One region of the Gordonia caeni genome, then DNA from elsewhere that is predicted to be linked to it. Evidence: riboswitches for the same ligand, from Rfam matches in the RefSeq annotation. Region 1 holds a riboswitch; each other region holds the start of a gene.

The links. Region 1 has a riboswitch for cobalamin ahead of ABD732_RS08660 (ABC transporter substrate-binding protein). Riboswitches for the same ligand answer to the same signal wherever they lie in the genome.
Region 2: linked by a shared signal. The riboswitch ahead of metE (5-methyltetrahydropteroyltriglutamate--homocysteine S-methyltransferase) and the one ahead of ABD732_RS08660 (ABC transporter substrate-binding protein) in region 1 are both predicted to bind cobalamin.
Region 3: linked by a shared signal. The riboswitch ahead of ABD732_RS06590 (ABC transporter substrate-binding protein) and the one ahead of ABD732_RS08660 (ABC transporter substrate-binding protein) in region 1 are both predicted to bind cobalamin.
Region 4: linked by a shared signal. The riboswitch ahead of ABD732_RS11060 (CbtB domain-containing protein) and the one ahead of ABD732_RS08660 (ABC transporter substrate-binding protein) in region 1 are both predicted to bind cobalamin.

What each region holds. Positions count from the first base shown of each region.
Region 1 is NZ_BAAAZW010000004.1:321,711-325,412, forward strand. Features, by position in the region: gene ABD732_RS08655 (FecCD family ABC transporter permease) at 1-715, opposite strand, end outside; gene ABD732_RS08660 (ABC transporter substrate-binding protein) at 778-1,743, opposite strand; cobalamin riboswitch at 1,772-1,958, opposite strand; gene ABD732_RS08665 (GNAT family N-acetyltransferase) at 2,012-2,368, shown strand; gene ABD732_RS08670 (LLM class flavin-dependent oxidoreductase) at 2,420-3,442, shown strand; gene ygiD (4,5-DOPA-extradiol-dioxygenase) at 3,524-3,702, shown strand, end outside.
Region 2 is NZ_BAAAZW010000006.1:64,715-68,416, reverse strand. Features, by position in the region: gene metE (5-methyltetrahydropteroyltriglutamate--homocysteine S-methyltransferase) at 1-1,636, opposite strand, end outside; cobalamin riboswitch at 1,759-1,963, opposite strand; gene ABD732_RS11140 (hypothetical protein) at 2,054-2,617, shown strand; gene ABD732_RS11135 (NUDIX hydrolase) at 2,730-3,341, opposite strand; gene ABD732_RS11130 (pyruvate carboxylase) at 3,378-3,702, opposite strand, start outside.
Region 3 is NZ_BAAAZW010000003.1:311,388-315,089, forward strand. Features, by position in the region: gene ABD732_RS06580 (AMP-binding protein) at 1-854, shown strand, start outside; gene ABD732_RS06585 (hypothetical protein) at 899-1,522, opposite strand; cobalamin riboswitch at 1,586-1,817, shown strand; gene ABD732_RS06590 (ABC transporter substrate-binding protein) at 1,840-2,937, shown strand; gene ABD732_RS06595 (FecCD family ABC transporter permease) at 2,934-3,702, shown strand, end outside.
Region 4 is NZ_BAAAZW010000006.1:40,086-43,787, reverse strand. Features, by position in the region: gene ABD732_RS11075 (serine hydrolase domain-containing protein) at 1-59, shown strand, start outside; gene ABD732_RS11070 (histidine phosphatase family protein) at 100-594, opposite strand; gene ABD732_RS11065 (CbtA family protein) at 602-1,429, opposite strand; gene ABD732_RS11060 (CbtB domain-containing protein) at 1,472-1,708, opposite strand; cobalamin riboswitch at 1,748-1,875, opposite strand; gene ABD732_RS11055 (ATP-dependent helicase) at 1,930-3,702, shown strand, end outside.

The DNA.
Region 1 (3,702 bases):
CCCAGCGCGTCACGGTGACCGGCACCCCCAGGCTCGTCGCCGCGCGGTCGCCGAAGGCGAAGGCGTCGAGCGACCGCGCATACGCCCACACCACCACCAGGGTGACGCCCACCATCGCCGTCACCACGATCGTCGACGGCCACCGCGCTCCGGCGACCGAGCCGAGCGTCCAGCGCAGCACGGCGTCCGCCGCGCCGCGGTCGCCGAAGTAGATCAGTGCCGAACTGATGGCCGCCCCGCCCTGCGCGACGGCGACACCGGCCAGGATCAGTCGATTCGGCAGCAACGCCCCGGTCCGCGTGGTGGCGATCGCGAAGACCAGGCCCAGCGCACCCATCGCACCGATGAACGCCGCCGCCGAGACCGCGCCGATCCCGGCCAGGGCGCCCGCCCCGATTCCGGTGGTCAGGGCCAGCACCGCACCGACCGAGGCGCCCGAGGACATGCCGAGCAGGTACGGATCGGCCAGAACGTTACCGGTCAGCGACTGCAAGACGTTGCCGCAGACGGCGAGCCCCGCGCCGACCGCTGCCGCGGTCACCACGCGGGGCATCCGCAGGTTCACCACGATGTGCTCGTTGGCCGCATCCACTCCGCCGAGCAGTCCCAGCCGCGATCCCACCGCCGCGAAGACTTCGCCGAGACTCAGTCCGACCGAGCCGATGACGACGCCGACTGCGATGCTCACCACCAGCAGGGCGACGAGTGCGGTCACCAGTGCCGCATAGCCCAGGCCGGACCTGGCAGTCCACGCCTGCGTCGCCGGAGCCACGCCGATCAGCGCGCGCCCAGGTACTGCGACAGCTTCACCGCACCGTCGATGGTGCGCGGGCCGGGCGTCGACTCCGAGAACGGCACCACCAGGTACGACTCGTTCTTGACGGCCGTCAGGCTCTGCAGAGCCGGGTCGGACTCCAGGTACGCCTTCTTGTCTTCAGCGGTGGAGAACAGCGCGTCGATCAGGACGATGACGTCCGGATCGGCCTTGACCACCTGCTCCCAGCTCGCGTCGGTCCAGTTGCCGGACAGGCCGGCGAAGATGTTCGTCGCACCGACCGCGTCGATGATGAGCTGCGGTCCGCCGTCACCGGCGCCGACCGACGGCGTATCGGTGCCCGCGTCCCACCAGAGCACGCTGGTGCCGCGCCCGGCATCGGCGGTCTTCAACTCGGCCAGCGTCTCCCGCATCCGCTGGTTCTCGCGGTCCGCCTCGTCGGTGCGCCCGAACAGCACGCCGTAGTCCGAGGCTTCTCCGGCGATCGCATCCCATGAGGGGGCCGGCCGGTCGTCCTTGTTCTCGCACCCGAACGGCGAGACGTAGGTCGCGATACCCAGGCCGGCGAACTCGTCCCGGCTGCCGATGCCGCCGTCGGTGAAGGCCGACGAATAGGACGCCGCCACCAGGTCGGGCTTGGCGGCGAGCACCGTCTCCAGGTCCGGGTACTTGGGCGCGAGCACCGGCACGGAGTCGTAGGCCTCCTTGAACTGGGGCGCGATCTGATCGTCGAGGTAAGCGGTGCCGACCAGGTCCTTCTCGGCGCCGATCGCCAGCGCCGATTCGGTGGCGCCCTGGTTGACGGTGATGCCGCGGGTGGCCGGTGCCGCCAGGCTGACCGTCCGGCCGCAGTTCTGCAGTGTCACCGCGCCCGTGCCCTGCGGGGAATCATCGGTCCCGCAGGCGGTGAGGGAAACGGTCAAAGCGGCCGCTGCCACCACGGCAGCGATCGAGGAGAGGGTGCGCACGGCTACCCGCCTTCCATTCTCGTGGAGTACAAGGTGGTCGGTCGCGGCCGGTCTCCTGGCTACGCAGGGCCCACCGGAAACGGCACCTTCCCGGGCACACATGGCACCCAGTGGCCGGGATTCCTCCCGAAACCGTCTCCGGACCTGCTTACAGTGGCGAGAACCGCGCCGGCTTTCCACCGGACTTCCCGAACACCGCGACGTTCTAGGCATGGTAGCCCGGTGGCCGGCGCCGGTAGTCGCAGCACCGTAGCCACAGGAGGGCCACATGACCGAGAAGCGTTTTCACGTTGAGCACCGCCCCGACGAGCAGCGCTACGTGCTCATCGACCGCACGGCCGACGGCCGCGAGATCGGTGAGGAATCGTACGTCGACGTCGCCGGCGACGACGGCGCCACCGCGCGCGTCCTCTTCCATACCGCGATCGCCGCCGACTACGGCTCCCAGGGACTGGCGTCGCTGCTGGTACAGAGCGTCGTGGACGATGTGGTGGCCCGGGGCTACACGATCGTTCCGGTGTGCCCGTACGTCGCCAAATGGCTTCCGGAACATCCGCAGTACGACGAGCACGTCGTCGACCCGGCGCCGGTGCACCTGGCGGCGGTGAAGGACCGGCAGCAGTGAGCGCCCGCCGCCGGCGGGAATATCGGGAGCGGCGCGGCCATTGATCCGGACATGAGCGAGATCGAATTCGGCCTGGACACCTTCGGCGGTGTCACCAAAGACGAGCAGGGCCGGCCGCTGCCGCACGCCCAGGTGATCCGGGATCTGGTCGAGGACGGCGTCGTCGCCGACCAGCTCGGCCTGGACTTCTTCGGCGTCGGCGAGCACCACCGCCCGGACTTCGCCGTCTCCAGCCCGGAGATGGTGTTGTCGGCGGTGGCCGGCCGCACCGACCGGATCCGGCTCGGCTCGGCGGTCACCGTCCTGAGCTCGGACGACCCGGTACGGGTCTTCGAGCGGTTCGCCACCCTCGACGCCGTCTCGAACGGTCGCGCCGAGATCGTCGCCGGGCGGGGCTCGTTCATCGAGTCCTTCCCGCTGTTCGGCTACGACCTGAGTGACTACGAGGTGCTGTTCGAGGAGAAGCTGCAACTGCTGTCCGCCCTCTTGACGGAGGAGCCGGTCACCTGGTCCGGTTCCACCCGGGCCGGGCTGCGCGACCAGCGCGTCTACCCGGTCACCGAGAACGGCATCCGCGCCTGGGTGGGGGTCGGCGGCAGCCCCGAGTCGGTGGTGCGCACCGCGCGCTACGGCTTCGGGCTGTTCCTGGCGATCATCGGCGGCTCGGCCGATCGGTTCGCGCCGTACATCGATCTGTTCGAGCGCGCCCAGGACGAGTTCGGGGTGCCGCGCGCTCCGGTCGCCGTGCACTCGCCGGGGCTGGTGGCCGAGACCGACGAGGAGGCCCGCGAGGTGACCTACGACGGCTGGCTGGAGTTCCGGCGGCAATTGGGCCGTGAACGCGGCTGGCCCGACCCGGTCCCCGGCGACTTCGAGCGCGAGATCCATCAGGGCGCCCTGTATCTCGGATCCCCGGAGACCGTCGCCCGGAAGATCGTCCGGACCCTGGGCACGCTGAAAGTGGACCGCTTCGACCTGAAGTACGACCAGCCCGTCCCGCACGCCGCCCAGCGCCGCTCCATCGAGCTGTACGGCGAACGCGTGGTTCCGCTGGTCAAGGACATGCTGGCGTAGCATCGGCACCAGCACCCAGCAGAGGCGGCACACCCCATGAGCACCATCGATACGACCACAGACAGTTCACCCGGCGGACGGATGCCGGTGGCCTTCGTGGGGCACGGCAGTCCGACGAACGCCCTGGACCGCAACCGGTACACCGAATCGTGGGAGGCGTTCGGGCGAGCCGTCCCCACGCCGCGTGCGATCCTGGTGATCTCCGCGCACTGGTACACCAACGCCACCGCGGTCACCGCGATGCCGCGGCCACGGACCAT
Region 2 (3,702 bases), on a different contig from region 1:
GCTTGTCGGTCAGCGACTGGGCGTGCGTGATCCACCCGACGGTCATCGGGGTGGGACGGCTGACGTCGCCGTACAGGATCGGCGGCCGCACGCAGCGCGACCCGTACGACTGCACCCAGCCGTTCGCGGTGGCGAAGAAGCCGGTCAGCTGCTCGGCGAAGTACTGCACCATGTCGTTGCGTTCGGGCTCGCCGTGCACCAGCACGTCCAGGCCGATCTGCTCCTGCAGCGCGATCACCGCGGCGATCTCGGCCTCCATCTGCGTGCGGTAGGCCTCCTGGTCGATCTCCCCGGTGCGCAGCTGCTGTCGTGCCCGGCGGATGTCGCCGGTCTGCGGGAACGAGCCGATCGTGGTGGTCGGCAGTTCCGGCAGGTTCAGCGCCGTTCGCTGCGCCTCGCGGCGGGCGGCGGCGTCGGTGCGCGTGCGGTCCGCCTCGGTGAGCGCCTGCAGGCGCTCCCGGACGGCGGCGACGTGGGTGCGCGGGTCGCCGGCGCGCGAGGCCAGCGCCTCGCGGGCGGCGTCGAAGGCGGCCGCCTGATCGTCGCGCCCGTTCACCAGTGCCCGCGACAGCGCGGCCACCTCGTCGAACTTCTCGGCGGCGAAGGCCAGCCAGCCGCGCAGCGCCGGGTCCAGCTCGTCCTCACCGGCGAGGGTGTACGGCACGTGCAGCGTCGAACACGAGGTGGACACGGCCAACTCGCCGACGTGCTCACGCAGACCGGTCAGCGTGGCCAGGGCGGCGTCCAGGTCGGTGCGCCAGATGTTGCGGCCGTCCACCACCCCGGCGACCACCAGCTTGTCGCCCAGGCCGGCGGCGGCGACCGTGTCGGCTGAGCCGTAGACCAGGTCGACGCCGACGGCCTCGACACCGGTGCGGCCCAGCGCGGCCAGGGAGGCCCCGGCGTCGCCGAAGTAGGTCTGCACCAGCAGCTTCGGCCGGTCGGTGAGCGCCCCCAGGCGGGTGTAGACGCGTTCTGCCGCCTCGGCGAGCCCCTCGTGGGAGTCGGTCACCAGGACCGGCTCGTCGATCTGCACCCACTCGGCGCCGGCGGCGGCCAGCTGCGACAGCAGCTGCTCGTACAGCGGGAGCAGGTCGTCGAGCCGGGTCAGCGGCGCGGGGCCGTCCACGTCGGCGGCCTTCGAGAGCGCCAGGAAGGTGATCGGGCCGATCACGACCGGGCGCGCCGGGACGCCCTGCGCGGTGGCCTCGGCGAGCTCGTCGAGCACCTTGCTCGCGTCGAGCACGAAGACGGTGTCCGCGCCGATCTCCGGGACCAGGTAGTGGTAGTTGGTGTCGAACCACTTGGTCATCTCCAGCGGGGTGACGCCGTCGTCACCGCGGGCCGCGGCGAAGTAGCGGTCGAGCGGATCGGCGATGCCGGCGACCCGGGGCGGGAGCGCGCCCAGCAGGACCGCGGTGTCGAGCATCTGGTCGTAGTACGAGAAGGTACCGACCGGAATCGAATCCAGTCCGGCCTCGGTCAGTTCCTGCCAGCCGGTGCGGCGCAGCGTCGCGGCGACCTGTTCCAGCTCGGCCTGGCTGATCCGGCCCGCCCAGTAGCCTTCGACGGCGCGCTTCAGCTCGCGGTCGGCGCCGATCCGGGCGATGCCCGGGACTGTGGTGTGCAAACCCATCGTTCTTCTTTTCTCCTGCATAAGGGTGACGGCGTGCGCCCTACCCGGAAGAGACGAAGAGCCCGTGAAAGAACGCACTTCGACTTCGCCCGAGTCCACGAGGCGGCACGTCACCGGATGCGGCGCATCCGGTACAACGGGCAGGTCTTCGGGCTGATCGGCGTGCGCCGTGGCGCTCCTAATGGCCGTCGCTTCCCAGGCGCACTCTCGTGCGTCCAGTGCGTGGTGACGGCGGTCGTTCCGATACACCGCTGCGGGTCAGCTCCGGAGTCTCACCGGATTCCCTCTCGCGAAATACACTGCGCGACGCAGTAATTCGCTCGACGTCCGCGCGGTCACAGGGGCTCCTGGGCGACGGCGCTACGGACGAACCGATTGCGACTCCGAGTCTAGGCCGCGAGTAGACTGGGTGTCATCATGGCTCCGCGGAGTGATTCTAATTCCGGGGATCGGTCCCGTCCGGTCGCCGGAATCGTCCTGGTCGCTCGCGGCGACGAGCGGATCGAGCCCGGCGACGACGAGGTCCCCCAGATCGAGCGGCTGCGCGTGCTGCTGGCCAGTTTCGGCGCCGGCGGCTGCGACGAGCTCTACGTCGCGCTCGGGAGCCGGGTGGTGGCCGCGCCCGAGGACACCTCCACCACCTTTTACCTTCCCGAGTGGTACGACTCCCTCGATGCGACGGTGAACGCCGCGCTCGGTTTCGCCGCCGGGCGCGACGACCTGGCCGGGGTGATGCTCCAGACGGTCGACAGCCAGGACGTCAGCGACGTCGGGATCGCCCGATTGCTGCACACCGCTCGCCGCGCCACCGATGTGATGGTGCGCGCGACGGCGCACGGGCACTGGGCCCAGCCGGTGTACGTCGGCTCCGTCCTGCTCAGCGATGCCGCAGGCCTGATCGCCCAGTCCGGCGGTGCCATTCGCTTTCTCGGCGATCACGCCGGCGACGTCGTCACCGTCGACTGCTCCGACCTCGCCTGATCCCAGCTCCCGTCCGCAAACCCAGCGCCCGGCCACAGACCCAGCGCTCGCGACTGCTGGGTTTGCGCACGACTGCTGGGTTTGCGCACGACTGCTGGGTCTGGCGCTACCGTCAGCGCCAGGCGAAGACGGGCTGCTCCAAGTGGTCCACGCGGGTGTCCACGCCCATCACCACCACCTGTGCGAACTGGTAGATCACCGCGGCGGTGGGGGCGTGCACCCAGCGGCCGGCGATCGGGATGCGGATCACCGGCCGGGACGATTCGGGGATGGAGTCGAAGACGGCCGGCGCCGTCAGCTCGTCCAGGGTGACGAAGAAGAGTTCGTCCACCTCGTCGGGGCTCGGCGTGGGCACGACGGGTTCGTCCACCCAGCACACCACCGGGGTCATCAGGTACCCCGAGCGGGTGGCGTAGTCGTCGAGCACCCCGATCACGCTGTCGGGCCCCAGAGCGACGCCGAGCTCCTCGTCGAGTTCTCGCAACGCCGCCTCGACGACGGTCTCCCCCGGATCCAGCCGGCCGCCGGGCAGCGCGAACTGACTGGCGTGGTTGCGCATGGTGGCCGGTCGCCGCGCCACCCAGATGCCGCGCCCGGCGTCACCGGGGGCGACGGTGATCGCGACAGCCGACGGGCGCAGCGCCGCGGCGCCGGGAGCCGGCGAAATCACCCGCCGGTCCCAGTCCGCCAGCCGCCGTGTCGCCAACTCCCGGGTCAGTTCCATACTCGGGTTGTACCCCACGGCGGCGCTACCCGACAGTCACTCCAGTTCCACCAGCAGATCCCCGGCACCGACCTCGGTCGCCGGACCCACCACGACGCGGCGCACGGTGCCGCCGGCCGACGCGGTGATCGAGGCTTCCATCTTCATCGCCTCGATGGTGCCGATCGCGCTGCCCGGGGCCACCTCGTCGCCGACCGCCACCGACACGGTCACCACGCCCGCGAAGGGCGCACCGACGTGGTTCGGGTTGTCCTTGTCGGCGCGTTCACGCACCTGGACCGAGACGTCGGCACTGCGGTCGCGCACCGGCACCGGCCGCAGCTCGCCGTTCAGCGTGCAGATGACGGTGCGGATGCCGGCG
Region 3 (3,702 bases), on a different contig from region 1:
TCCTGGAGCGCGACTTCGATCCGGAGAAGATCGTCGCGAACATCCCGCGCGATCAGACCCAGATGATCCTCATCGTCGGCGACGCCATGGGCATGCCGCTGGTGGAGGAGATGGAGCGGCGCGCGGGAGAGGTGGATTTCTCGACGCTGTTCTCCATCGCCTCCGGCGGCGCCATCTGGAGCAAGAGCGTGCGCGACCGCTTCCTCGCGGTGAAGCCGGAACTGATGCTGCGCGACAACTTCGGTGCCTCCGAGTCCGGCAACGACGGTGAGATCGTGCTCGACGAGAACGGCAACCTCAAGGTGCCCGACACCGCGCGCATGATGGTGGTGGACGAGCGGTTCAACCGGATCACCACCCCGAACGAGGTCGGCTACATCGCCCGCGTCGGCAACATCCCGCTCGGCTACTACAAGGATCCGGAGAAGACCGCGCGCACCTTCCCGACCATGGAGGACGGCACCCGCATCTCGGTGCTGGGCGACATGGGCTACGTGCACGACGACGGCGGCATCGTCTTCCTGGGCCGCGGCAGCCAGTGCATCAACACCGGCGGCGAGAAGGTGTACGCCGAAGAGGTGGAGGCCGCCCTGCACGGTCACCCGGCGATCTCCGACGCCCTGGTGGTGCCGGTGCCAGACGCCAAGTACGGGCAGGCCGTCGCCGCGGTGGTGCAGATCGCCGAGGACGAGACCGAGCCGAGCCTGGAGGAAGTGCAGGAGTTCTGCCGGCAGAGCCTGGCCCGGTACAAGGTGCCGCGCAGCCTGGTGGTGGTCGACGAGGTGCGCCGCACCCCGGCCGGCAAGGCCGACTACCGGTGGGCCAAGGCGGCCGCGGAGGCCGTCACCGCCTGACCCGGACCCGAAAGCCCCGGACCCGAACCTGAAGACCCGGGACGTCAGAGCGCGGCCAGTGCGGCGCGCACGGCGTCCCGGGTCTTTTCGGCCGACCGCTGGTGCCGGCTCAGCGCCTCCCAGTGCGGGCCGAGATCGTCGCTGCGTTCGGTCACCAGGACGGTGCCCATCCGGTCGAGCAGGGCGCGGTAGCCGCGCCGATGCCACTGGTCGACCACGGCCAGTGCCAGCCGCGGCAGATCCGCATCGGTGGGCAGCGGCCACGGTCCGGCCGGATTGGGGGAGGCCAGCTCCATCAGCAGGTTCCGGAATCCGGCGGTGGTCTCCGTGACGGCGAAGGCGCTCGCCAGGTCGCCGGGAGCCAACGGTGCGCCGGCGTCGACGGAATCGATGATGCGCGCGAACACGGCCCCGTGGTCGGGCAGGTAGAACAGCGGTGCCGACGAGGCGATCACCCCCGGACCGTCGCGCGCGCCGACGTCCCCGACGAGCGCGTGCACCACGGCCGTCGTCAGGTCGGCGGGCGCCCAGATCAGTGCGGTCAGGGCTTCACGCTCGACGGTGATCGTCGCCTCGATCTCGTCGATGTCGACCGGCACCCCGAGCCCGGCCACATCGTCGTGCGAGGTGACGGTCTCGAGTTCGGGCCGCCGGTCGGCGTCGGACATGGGTCGATCCTGCCAGGAGATGATCGCCGGGGTGGCCTGATGGAGGAGTCGTCGGGGCGGTCGATAAGATCCGGAATGACCGGTACGCCGGGGGCCCACGGCCCGCGGCGTCGCAAGAGGGAATCCGGTGAGAATCCGGAACTGTCCCGCAGCGGTGAAAGGGAACGACGCCGTCATCGAGCACTGGGTGCCACGCACCCGGGAAGCGACGGCGAAGGAGAACCGCGGACGTCCGCCACGAGCGTGCCCGCGACATGCCCCGAGTCCGAATACCTGCCGGTGCGTACACCTACGTGAGGCCGAGGAGCCACCGACAAATGAAGAACATTCAGCGCCGGACGACGTCGATCGTCCGGCCCCTGGTCATCCTGCTCGCCCTACTGCCGGCGATCGTGCTGGCCGGCTGCTCCATCCCGGACCGGCCGGACGAGGCGGCGACGAGCATCGAACTCGTCGATGACGCCGGGCGCACCGTCGAACTGAGCGGACCGCTGACGAAGGTCGTCGTCGCCAACCGCTACAACGTGGAACTCATCCGGGCGATGGGGTCGATCGACACGGTGGCCTCAGTGGACACCAACACCGCCCAGGACCGCGCCTACTGGCCGCAGTTCGATCCCGATGAGGTGATCGGCAAGGGCCAGAGCGACCTGAACCTGGAGAAGATCATCGAACTGGCGCCCCAGGCGCTGATCCTGCCCCGGAACGGCTCGGTGGACGAGTACGCGGCCAAGCTGGAGCCGGCGGGAATCAAAGTGGTCACCGTGACGGGCTGGGACAACGCGGAGCTGCCCAAGCAGATGGACATCCTGGGGCGGGCCCTCGGCAACGAGGACGGCGCCCAGAAGGTGACCGACATGTTCACCTCGGTCTCCCAGCAGATCACCGACGCCGTCGGCGATCAGCCGCGCAAGAGCGTCTACTGGGAGTACGGCGACCCGTTCACCACCGCCGTTCCCGGCACGTCGAACGACGGCTGGCACCAGATGGTGGTCCTGGCCGGCGGCACCAACATCTTCGCCGACGCCGACCCGGCCGGAGCCGCCGTCGACCCCGAAGCGGTGCTGGCCGCGAATCCGGATCTGATCGTCAAGACCACGTCGGGGGGAGCGCTGAAGAACACCGGCGTGTACACGCCGCCCGCAGCCGGTGACTTCGACGCCATCGGGGCTGAGATGACCTCCCGGCCCGGCTGGACCGGCCTCGACGCCGTGCGCAACGGCAACGTCCACTTCCTGACGGGCTTCGCCGGCGGCGGCCTGGGCAAGGTGGTCGGCTCGGCCTACGTCGCCAAGTGGCTGTACCCGGAGCACACCGCCGACTTGGACCCCGACCAGGTCTTCGCCGACTGGATGAAGCTGCAGGACATGGCTCCGGTCGACGGGCACGTGCACACCCTGCCCGCCATGCGGTGACCGGCGGAACGGCCGCCGCCGACCCGGCGACCGAACTCGCCGAGGTCCGTCGGGTCCTGGCGGGGCGTGCCCGGCGCCGGTGGTCGATCCTGGCGGCCGCGACTCTCGTCGCGGTGGCACTGGCCTGGCTCGGCACCGTCCACGGGATCACCGACATCACCACCGGGCGGCTCGCGGCCACCCTGCTGCCGGGGGCCGACCGGTGGGCGCAGCCGCTCGACTGGTCCGAGTGGACCGCGCTGGTCGACCTGCGGCTGCCGCGGATCGCCATGGCGATCGCGGCGGGAGCGGGGCTGGCGTGGTGCGGCTGCGGCATGCAGATCATCACTGGCAACCCGATGGCGAGCCCGTTCACCACCGGCATCTCCAATGCCGCGGCGTTCGGCGCGGCCCTGGCGATCCTCGGGACGTTCACCATCGCCGGCTCGGCGATGACGGCCACCGTCGTCATGGCCTTCGTGATGGCGGCCGCGTGTTCGGCAGTGGTGATGGGACTGGCGTCGATCGGCCGCATGGGCCCGACCATCCTGATCCTGTCCGGCATCGCGCTGAGCTACCTGTTCGCGGCGGCCACCGCCGTCCTGCAGTACGTCAGCGACGAGCAGGACCTGTCCGCGATCGTCCGCTGGACCTTCGGCGACCTCGGCCGGGCGAACTGGTCGCAGATCACTCTGGTGGCGGTGATCGTGGGCGTCGCCGGCGGATTCATGCAAGCGCGTGCGGGGTGGTACATGCGCATGGCCGCCGGTGACGAGACCGCGTTCA
Region 4 (3,702 bases), on a different contig from region 1:
CTCTCCTGGACACCATCAACCTGGTGATCCCCCGCACCTGTCCCTACCCTGCCGTATAGGGCGCACCCTCCCGTGTCAGGAGGGGGCGTCAGCCATACGTCAGGGTAGGGACACGGTCAGGCGGTGCAGGCTGGCCGGCCGCAGTTCGGTGGCGAAGAATTGGTCGGCCGCGGCGCACAGCAGCGCCTGCGCGACCGGTTTGGCGACCACCAGGACCCCGTCCCCGGTGACCGTCGCCCGGATCCGCGCGACGAAACCGGCCACCGACTCCCCGCCGTGCGGCACCACAGCGGGATCGGTGAACCACCGGGCCAGGTCCGCTCCAGGGATCTGTTCGGGGGTCAGTCCCCGCCACGAGCCGAGATCGAGCGAGGCCAGCGCCGGATCGACGGCGCCGGTCAGCCCCAGGACGGCGGCGCTCTGACGCACCGACGCCTCCGGGCCGACCCGTACGGATCGGCCCAGAGGCGATGTCAGATGCGGTGCGAGGGCGGCCACGTCGGCACGACCGCGCGCGTCGAGGTGGTGGTGCTCGCCGCCGAAGACCACCGCCCGGTTCGGTGCGGTGCGCCCGGCGACGATCAGCAGCGTCACCGTCGGCTCAGGCGTCGGCGGTCTCCGCCGCCTGCTCGGCGCGCGGCACGCTGCGGCGCATCAGGACGCCCAGGATCAGGCAGAACACCGTCACCAGCACCGCCCACAGGATCACCTGGTTGGCGATCGCGTAGACCCGGAAGTCGGCGACCACCTGACCGGGGAAGCCGGCGCCGTAGATGGTGCCGTCGTGCTCCACCGGGCCGGGGACCTCGTGGAAGGTCGGCAGCAGCATCGCGGTGATGGTCATGACCACCAGGTAGCCGACGGTGGAGACGATCCCCGCGAGCAGGCCGCCGAGGCGCTCCCACAGCGCCATGGTGAGCCAGACCGCCAGGATCGCGACCACCACCGAGACGATCGTGATGGTGAGGTACGACGCCGACCGCGAGCCGATGGTGTCCTCCTCGCCCACCGCGGGCGGGTTCGGCGGGTAGACGAAGTACGGCACGCCGACGACGGCGACGAAGCCGATCACCCCGAGTGCACCGGCCACCAGCCGCGGGTCCGCGGCCGCCCAGCGGCGGCCGACGTAGGCCCACAGGAAGGTGAAGGCGACGGCGAAGAAGGCGCCGATGCACAGGGCGAAGATCACGGTGCCGACGCCGGCGCCGATGTTCTCCTGCACCGACCGGCTGAACAGCTCGTGCTCGTGGCCGTGCTCGGCGGCGCCGCCGAGGGCGACGTTCAGGTCCTCCTCGGCGTGGCTGCGGTACTCCTCGTAATCGATGGCGTCGGCCACCTGCGGCTCGATGAAGATGCGGGCGTAGATGAAGGCGATGATTCCGGCGACCAGACCCGAGAGCAGGCCGGCGCCGACGAGTTTGCGTTCCATGTGGTGAGAGTCCTCGTCTTCGCAGCGTCTAGTGGCAGGGGTCTAGTGGCAGGGGAAGCCGAGGAAGTGCCGCGAGTCGTGAATGAACTCGTGGACGTGGGTGTCGGACCCGAACACCGAGACGGCGCCCTGGTCGTATCCGAGGAAGTAGAAGGCCAGCGCGGCGACGAGCACCGTCGCGGTCAGAAAGAGGGCCGCCGAGGCGGTGTCCAGGTGCGGGACGGCCAGGCTGCGCGCCTTCTGTGCGCCGGCGCCGGCCGAATGAGCGGATACGGTCATGCGTGGAACCTGCTTCCGGGGATCCTGCGTCCCGTCGTGGTGAACAGCGGGCCCGAAGCGGTGCTCTGACTCGGCCTCTCGCACGGGGGCGAACGGCCTCACAGTGGCGCGACCGTCCCGGACTCTCACCGGGTTCCCCGCGTCAGGCTGAGGATCAGCTTAACGCGAACGCCGCCCGTCGGCACGAGCACGGTGTCGTACCCCTGCGGTTCAATGGACTGATGGCGGGCGACGGCGAGGATCCCCAGCCGGGCGGGGACATGCCGGCCGGCTTCGGTCCGGCGACCCGGCGATGGTTCACCGGCACCTTCGGCGGTCCGACGCCGGCGCAGGCCGGGGCCTGGCGGTCGATCGCGGCCGGCGAGAACACCCTGGTGATCGCCCCCACCGGATCGGGCAAGACGCTGGCCGCCTTCCTGTGGGCGATCGACGCGATGACCTCGGCACCGCGCCCGCAGCCCAGCGGGGTCCGCGTGCTGTACATCTCCCCGCTCAAGGCGCTCGCGGTGGACGTCGAACGCAACCTGTCGGCGCCGCTGGTCGGTATCGGGCACGCCGCGGCCGCCCTCGGCCTGCCCGCCCCCGAGGTGACCGTCGGCGTCCGCTCCGGCGACACCCCGGCCGCGGCCCGGCGCGCCCTGGTCGCCGATCCGCCCGACATCCTGATCACCACCCCCGAATCTCTGTATCTGATGCTCACCTCGTCGGCCCGCGAGACGCTGCGCGACGTCGAGACGGTGATCGTCGACGAAATCCACGCCCTCGCCCCGACCAAACGCGGCAGCCATCTGGCGCTGTCGCTGGAGCGCCTCGACGAGCTCACCGAGTCCCCCGCCCAGCGGATCGGCCTGTCGGCGACGGTGCGGCCGCCGGAGACCGTCGCGCAGTTCCTCGCCGGTCAGGCGCCGTGCACCGTGGTCGCCCCACCGGCGGCCAAGACCTTCGACCTGCGCGTCGACGTCCCCGTCGAGGACATGACCGATCTGCCGGTGCCGCCGGGCGACGGCGAACTCGACGATGCCTTCTCCCCCACGGCCGGCTCGCTGTGGCCGTTCGTCGAGTCGGCCATCGTCGACCTGATCCAGCAGAACCGCTCGACCATCGTCTTCGCCAACTCCCGCCGCCTGGCCGAACGCCTGACCGCGCGGCTGAACGAGATCGCGGCCGAACGCGAGTCCCCCGGCCCCGCCGCTCCCGCGGTCCGGAACACCGCGGTCCCCGGCGGCATGCCCGCGACGATCAACGGGGCGGTCGTCACCGGCGGCGCCGAGCCGATACTCGCCCGCGCCCACCACGGTTCGGTGAGCAAGGAGCAGCGCGCCGAGATCGAGGACGCGCTCAAGACCGGTGCGCTGCGCTGCGTTGTGGCCACCAGCTCGCTGGAGCTGGGGATCGACATGGGTGCGGTGGATCTGGTGATCCAGGTGGAGACGCCGCCGTCGGTGGCCTCGGGGCTGCAGCGCATCGGCCGCGCGGGCCACCAGGTCGGCGAGATCAGCTCCGGCGTCGTCTTCCCCAAGCATCGCACCGATCTGATCGGCTGCGCGGTGACCGTCTCCCGCATGCTCGACGGCCGGATCGAAGAGCTCACCGTGCCGCGCAATCCGCTGGACATCCTGGCCCAGCAGACGGTCGCCGCGACGGCGGTGGCCGACGTGAACGTCGACGACTGGTACGCGACCGTGCGCCGGGCCGCCCCGTACGCCGACCTCACCCGCGACGTCTACGACGCCGTGCTGGACCTGATCTCGGGCCGCTACCCGTCCGACGAGTTCGCCGGCCTGGCCGCGCGCGTGGACTACGACCGCGCCACCGGCACCCTGACCGCCCGCCGCGGCACCCTGCGGATCGCGGTGACCTCCGGCGGCACCATCCCCGACCGCGGCCTGTTCGGGGTGTTCCTGGCCGGCGACGACTCCTCCGGCGCCCCGGGCTCGGCGCGAGGTCCGCGACGCGTCGGCGAGCTGGACGAGGAGATGGTCTACGAGTCCCGG